Linked DNA regions of Orrella dioscoreae. Each later gene encodes a partner of the first gene's protein in a complex. Links are inferred from orthologs where the notes say so. Each region holds a gene or a part of one and is shown in the gene's direction. Other genes may lie near its edges.

What was found.
Region 2: the proteins of tsaE (region 1) and tsaD are in contact, whole or in part, in a crystal structure (PDB 6N9A), measured with the Thermotoga maritima proteins. The link is inferred for Orrella dioscoreae from one-to-one orthologs. Residues at the interface, in WP_004082108.1 of Thermotoga maritima: Leu37, Gly38, Lys46, Lys57, Val59, Lys60, Ser61, Thr63, Phe64, Thr65, Leu66, Met67, Val69, Pro71, Tyr82, Arg83, Leu84, Asp86, Asp88, Phe89, Asp93, Ile128, Asp130, Glu131, Arg134; in WP_004082750.1 of Thermotoga maritima: Cys10, Asp11, Arg49, His50, Leu82, Gly84, Gly135, Gly136, Glu154, Thr155, Leu156, Asp157, Asp158, Ser159, Glu162, Asp165, Lys166, Arg169, Leu170, Tyr175, Lys213, Thr214, Leu217, Tyr218, Gln221, Arg222, Asn324.

What each region holds. Positions count from the first base shown.
Region 1 is NZ_LT907988.1:3,506,633-3,509,931, forward strand. The notes cover bases 285-3,271. They hold tsaE (tRNA (adenosine(37)-N6)-threonylcarbamoyltransferase complex ATPase subunit type 1 TsaE), read left to right. Parts: upstream 285-1,489; coding sequence 1,490-2,053; downstream 2,054-3,271. Other genes in these bases: fumC (class II fumarate hydratase), read right to left, coding at 285-1,345; ODI_RS16330 (N-acetylmuramoyl-L-alanine amidase), read left to right, coding at 1,981-3,271. In the rest of the region: more of fumC, read right to left, coding at 1-284; more of ODI_RS16330, read left to right, coding at 3,272-3,299. UniProt on the Escherichia coli protein: Required for the formation of a threonylcarbamoyl group on adenosine at position 37 (t(6)A37) in tRNAs that read codons beginning with adenine.
Region 2 is NZ_LT907988.1:2,254,221-2,257,505, forward strand. Bases 165-3,137 are described here. They hold tsaD (tRNA (adenosine(37)-N6)-threonylcarbamoyltransferase complex transferase subunit TsaD), read left to right. Parts: upstream 165-1,115; coding sequence 1,116-2,159; downstream 2,160-3,137. Other genes in these bases: ODI_RS10540 (NCS2 family permease), read right to left, coding at 165-1,083; plsY (glycerol-3-phosphate 1-O-acyltransferase PlsY), read right to left, coding at 2,190-2,843; surE (5'/3'-nucleotidase SurE), read left to right, coding at 2,997-3,137. Outside these bases: more of ODI_RS10540, read right to left, coding at 1-164; more of surE, read left to right, coding at 3,138-3,285.

The sequences.
Region 1 (3,299 bases):
ACTGCTCGGCGGTGACGTACCCCAGCGCCAGCGCCGACTCGCGCAGCGACAGGTTTTCCTTGTGCGCCTTCTTCGCGATCTGGGCAGCCTTGTCGTAGCCGATGTGCGGGTTCAGCGCCGTCACCAGCATCAGCGACCGGTCGACCAGTTCCTGGATGCGCTCGCGGTTGGGCTCGATGCCCGCCGCGCAGTGCTTGTCGAAGCTGGCCAGGCCGTCGGTCAAGAGGCGCACCGACTGCAGGAAGTTGTGGATGATGACCGGCTTGTAGACGTTCAGTTCGAAGTTGCCGCTGGCGCCGCCGATATTGATGGCGACGTCGTTGCCCAGCACCTGGGCCGCCAACATCGTGAGCGCCTCGCACTGCGTCGGATTGACCTTGCCCGGCATGATCGAGCTGCCCGGCTCGTTCTCGGGAATGCTGATCTCGCCCAGGCCCGAACGCGGGCCGCTGGACAGCCAGCGCACGTCGTTGGCGATCTTCATGGCGGCGGCGGCCAGGGTCTTCAGCGCGCCGTGCGCGAACAGCAGGCCTTCATGGCCGGCCAGCGCCTGGAACTTGTTGGGAGCGGACACGAAGGCGACGCCCGTGTCCTTGGCCAGGGCCTCGGCCACGCGCACGCTGAACTCGGGATGCGCGTTCAGGCCGGTACCGACGGCCGTGCCGCCGATGGCCAGCTGATGCAGGCCCGGCAGCGACGCACGGATCTGCTGCGCCGCCAGGTCCAGTTGCGCCACGTGGCCGGACAACTCCTGGCCCAGCGTGAGCGGCGTGGCGTCCTGCAGATGGGTGCGGCCGATCTTCACGATGTCGGCAAAGGCCTGGCTCTTGGCTTGCAGGGTTTCGCGCAGGGCCATGAGCGAGGGCAGCAGGCGCTGCTCGACTTCCAGCGCGGCGGCCACGTGCATGGCGGTCGGGAAGACGTCGTTGGACGACTGGCCGCGGTTCACGTGATCGTTGGGGTGCACCTTGCGGGCCTCGCCCCGCTCGCCGCCCAGGATTTCCGACGCGCGATTGGCCAGCACCTCGTTCATGTTCATGTTGCTCTGCGTGCCCGAACCGGTCTGCCAGACCGACAGCGGGAATTCGCCGGGCCAATGGCCGTCCACGACCTCGCCAGCGGCCTGCTCGATGGCGCGGGCCAGCTTGGGATCCAGCTCGCCCAGCTCCGCATTGACGGTGGCGGCCGCGCGCTTCAGGCGGGCAAGGGCGTCGACCAGCGCCACGGGCATTTTCTCGGTGGAGATGGCGAAGAACTGCAGCGAACGCTGCGTCTGGGCGCCCCACAGATGGTCGGCGGGCACTTCGATGGGACCGAATGTGTCTTTTTCGATACGGACGGACATGACGATCAGGCTCCGGTGCGGACCTCGGTGGACCGAGATCAATTGAGAACTGTTATCAACATTGCCCAAGGATAGCAGACCCGTCCCGTCCCCGGTTCCTTGGCCTTCCTATAATCCCGCCTATTCCTTGCCCGGATGACCGACATGACAGCCCTGGCCACGTTAAGCCTTGATCTTCCTGATGAAATTGCCACGCAGACGCTGGCACACCAGCTCGCGCCGCTGGCCATCGACCGTCCCCGGGACGCGCCGGCCGATGCCCCGCCGGGTCCCGCGGCAGGGGGACGCATCCACCTGCGCGGCGACCTCGGGGCGGGCAAAACCACGCTGGTGCGAGCGCTGCTGCGGGCCGCCGGCATTACAGGTCGTATCAAAAGTCCAAGCTATGCCCTGCTTGAATCTTATAAAATTTCTAACTTATACTTCTATCATCTTGATTTTTATAGATTTAGCGACCCGCGAGAATGGTTGGACGCGGGATTGCGCGACATCGTGCGCCACGATGCGCTGGTTTTGATCGAATGGCCCGAGCGGGCGCAGGGTCTTCTGCCCCCGCCCGACCTGGACGTCGAACTGGTGTACGCAGGTGAAGGCCGGCGCGCGCAACTGACCGCTTTTTCCGCGAGAGGGCAAGCATGGCTGACAGCACTGAACACTCCCGACGCGGCCTCCCCCTCGCCGCGGAAGCCGCCACCCGGCGGCGCCTGATCGGCGCGGCAGCGACGCTGCTGCTGCTGCCCGTCCTGCCGCGCGTCGGCTACGCGGCCACCATCCTGGCGGTGCGCACCTGGCCCGCCGACGAATACACCCGCATCACCCTGGAACTGGACAGCGAGCTGAAGGCCGAGCACTTCACGCTGGAAGGCCCGCATCGCCTGGTCGTGGACATCGACGGCCTGACGATGACGCAGGCGCTGAACGACCTGGTCTCCAAGGTGCGTCCGGACGATCCCTACATTGCCGCGGTCCGCGTGGCCCAGAACCGCTCCAACGTGGTGCGCCTGGTGTTCGACCTGAAGCAGCCCATCGCGCCGCAGGTCTTCACGCTGAAACCCGTGGGCGACTACCAGTACCGCCTGGTGCTGGACCTGTACCCCAAGGTCGCGCAGGACCCCATCGTCGCCCTGCTGAACAAGCAGGACCAGCTCGACGACGACCCGCTTGCGAAGATCCTGGAAGACATCGCCAACAACCCCACGACGCCGGGCGAGGCCCTGCCGCCCGCGCCCTCGGTGCCCGGCCAGATCGCCGCGCCCAAGCCCTTGCCCACGCCCGAGACGCGGCCGGTGCCCCGCCCTGGCCGCCGCCGCACGCTGACCATCGCGCTGGACCCTGGCCATGGCGGCGAGGACCCCGGCGCCATCGGTGGCGGCGGCACGCGCGAAAAGGACATCGTGCTGCAGATCGCGCGCCGCCTGAAGGGCCGCATCGACGCCACGCCCGGCATGCGCGCCTACCTGACCCGCGACAACGACTTCTTCGTGCCGCTGCACGTGCGCGTGCAGAAGGCGCGCCGCGTGAAGGCCGATCTATTCATCTCCATCCATGCCGACGCCTGGATCAAGCCCTCGGCGCGCGGCTCGTCGGTGTTCGCGCTGTCCGAACGCGGCGCCAGCAGCACCACGGCGCGCATGCTGGCCAACAAGGAAAACGCGGCCGACCTGATCGGCGGCGTGAACCTGGGCAGCCAGGACAAGCAGATCGCCAAGGTCCTGCTGGATCTGTCCACCACGGCGCAGATCAATGATTCGCTGAAGGTGGGCTCGGCCCTGCTCGACGAGATCAAGAACGTCAACCGCCTGCACAAGCCGCGCGTGGAACAGGCGGGCTTTGCCGTGCTGAAGGCGCCGGACATCCCGTCCATCCTGGTCGAGACCGCCTTCATCAGCAACCCTGGCGAAGAGCGCCTGCTGCGCGATCCGAACCACCAGGAAAAGCTGGCGTCGGCCATGAT
Region 2 (3,285 bases), 1.3 Mb from region 1 along the record:
GTCGATCAGCTCGCGCATCATGAGGCCGGCCACGTAGAGCAGCGCGGGCGCCGTGGCATAGGCCGGCACCGAGCCCGCCAGCGGCGAGATGAACAGGGCGGCCAGGAAGAGGCCGGCCACCACCAGGGCGGTCATGCCGGTACGCCCGCCCGCCTGCACGCCCGAAGCGCTTTCCACGAAGGCGGTGGTGCTGCTGGTGCCCAGCATCGAGCCCGCGACGATGGCGGTGCTGTCGGCCATCAGCGGGCGGCCCAGGCGCTGGGCCTCGCCGTCACGAACCAGGCCCGCGCGGCGCGCCACGCCAATCAGCGTGCCCGTGGCGTCGAACACTTCCACCAGCACGAACACCAGGATCACGTGCAGGAAACCCGTCTGCAGCACGCCCATGATGTCCAGCTGCATGAAGGTGGGCATGATGCTGGGCGGCGGCGCGAACACCCCCTTGAAGGTGTTGAAGCCCAGCAGCATGGACAGCGCCGTGACTGCCAGGATGCCGATCAGGATGGCGCCGCGCACGCGCAGGGCGTCCAGCGCGGCAATGATGAAGAAGCCCAGGATGGCGAACAACGGACCCGGTTCGCGCAGGTCGCCCAGCGTGACCTTGGTGGCGGGGTGGTCCACCACGATGCCGGCGTTGCTGAGCGCGATGATGGCCAGGAACAGCCCGATGCCCGCGGCAATGGCGCTGCGCAGCGATTTCGGGATGCCCTGGATCAGCCACGTGCGCACCTGCGTGACGGTCAGGATCAGGAAGATGACGCCCGAGATGAACACGGCCCCCAGCGCCTGTTGCCAGGAATAGCCCATGGTGCCGACCACCGTGAAGGCGAAGAAGGCGTTCAGTCCCATGCCCGGCGCCATGCCGATGGGCCAGTTGGCCAGCAGCGCCATGATCAGCGAACCCAGCGCCGCGGCCAGGCAGGTGGCGACGAACACCGCGTCGCGGTCCATGCCCGTGCTCGACAGGATGTCCGGGTTGACGAAGATGATGTAGGACATCGTGAGGAAGGTCGTCAGCCCGGCGACGGCCTCGGTGCGCGGCGTCGTGTTGTGATCGCGCAGTTTGAACAGCTTCTCGAACATGGGGGTTCCCCGCGAAAGGTAAAATTCCGGCCATGATTATTCTAGGTTTTGAAAGTTCTTGCGACGAAACCGGCGTGGCGGCGGTCTGTACCGAGCGCGGCCTGTTGTCGCACGCCCTCCACACCCAGGTCGCCATGCATGCCGATTTCGGCGGCGTGGTGCCGGAACTGGCCTCGCGCGACCACATCCGGCGGGTGTTGCCGCTGGCGCGCGAAGTGCTGGCCGAGGCCGGCCTGACGCTGGACGACGTCGGCGCCGTGGCCTATACGGCCGGGCCGGGCCTGGCTGGCGCGCTGCTGGTGGGGGCAAGCTTCGCCCAGTCGCTGGCCTGGGCCCGCGGGCTGCCGGCCATTCCCATCCATCACCTGGAGGGCCACCTGCTGTCGCCCCTGCTGGCGCAGCCCGCCCCGGCGTTTCCCTTCATCGCCTTGCTGGTCTCGGGCGGGCACACCCAGCTGATGCGGGTGGACGGGGTGGGGCGCTATGAACTGCTGGGCGAAACCCTGGACGACGCGGCGGGCGAAGCCTTCGACAAGACCGCCAAGCTGCTGGGCCTGGGCTATCCGGGCGGGCCCGCACTGGCCGCGCTGGCCAACCACGGCGACGCGTCGCGCCACAGCCTGCCCAGGCCCATGTTGCACAGCGGCAACCTCGATTTCAGCTTCAGCGGCCTGAAGACCGCAGTGTTGACGCGCCTGAAGACGGCGCGCGAGCAGGGCGGCGACACGCCGGCGCTGGCGGCCGACCTGGCCGCCGCCACGCAGGACGCCATCGTCGACGTGCTGGTGGCCAAGGCAGCCCAGGCGCTGAAACGCACGGGACTCAAGCGCATCGTGGTGGCGGGCGGGGTGGGCGCGAACCTGAAGCTGCGCGAGCGCCTGGCGCTGGCCTTGCGCCCGCTGAAGGCCGAGGCCTTCTTCCCGCCGCTGTCGCTGTGCACCGACAACGGCGCCATGATCGCGTTCGCGGCCGCGCAGCGGGTCAACGCCGGCTTGTTCGATCCCAAGGCACCGCAGGCGACCGAGCATGCGTTCTCGGTGCGGCCGCGCTGGGACCTGGCCGAGATATCCGCCTGACCTGCCCGGGCCGACGGGACCGCGGGGCGATCAGCCCTGCGGATCCTTCTTCTTTCCGCCGATACGTCCTTCCGTTCCGTCCATCAGGCGCGAGATATTCCCGCGGTGGCGCCAGATCAGCAGCAGGCCGATGACGGCGATGGCAGCCGCCACGGGCCGCGCTGCGTACCAGACGATGCCCGAGCCGAACAGGTAATACACCGGTGCAAACAGCGCGGCCACCAGTGCGGCCAGCGAGGAGTAGCGGAAGCACACGGCCACCACCAGCCAGGTCAGTGCCGTGGCCAGCGCCAGCCAGGGCTGGATGGCCAGCAGCACGCCCAGCGCGGTGGCGACACCCTTGCCGCCCTTGAAACGCAGGAACACCGGATACAGGTGGCCCAGGAAGACGGCCAGTGCCGTGAGCGCCAGCGCCACCGAGCCCAGGCCGTGGGCCGGCCCCCAGGTTTCCACCGCCCAGACCGCCAGCCAGCCCTTTGCCGCGTCGCCCACCAGGGTGAGGGCGGCTGCCAGCTTGTTGCCCGTGCGCAACACGTTCGTGGCGCCGGGGTTGCCGGAGCCATAGCTGCGCGGATCCTGCAGCCCCATCAGGCGGCTGACGACCACGGCGAAGGGGACGGACCCCACCAGGTAGGCGGCGGCGAGAACCAGCAGAAGCAGGGGCAGGGTATCGGTGGTGGTCATGGAAATGGCGGGGGATGCGAAGTGGTCGCATTCTACCGTCGTTGTTTGGCGCTTTGGGGCGTGGCGGGAAAGGTACAATCTGCCGCGTTCGGTCACGTTTTTTTGCCGGCGCGCCCTCTGTGCAGGAGGGCGGCGCCGTTTCCTGGACGACGCATGCATATTCTGGTTTCCAACGACGACGGATACACCGCGCCTGGCCTGCAGGCCCTGGCGGACGCCCTGCGCGACCTGGGCGAGATCACGGTGGTGGCGCCGGAAACCAATCACAGCGGCGCGTCCAACTCGCTCACCCTGAATCGCCCGCTGGCCGTGCGCACCGCCGCCAACGGCTTCATCTATGTGAACGGCACGCCATCCGACTGCGTGCACGTCGCGCTCACGGGCATCCTCGAGCACCGGCCCGACCTGATCGTCTCGGGCATCAACAACGGCGCCAACATGG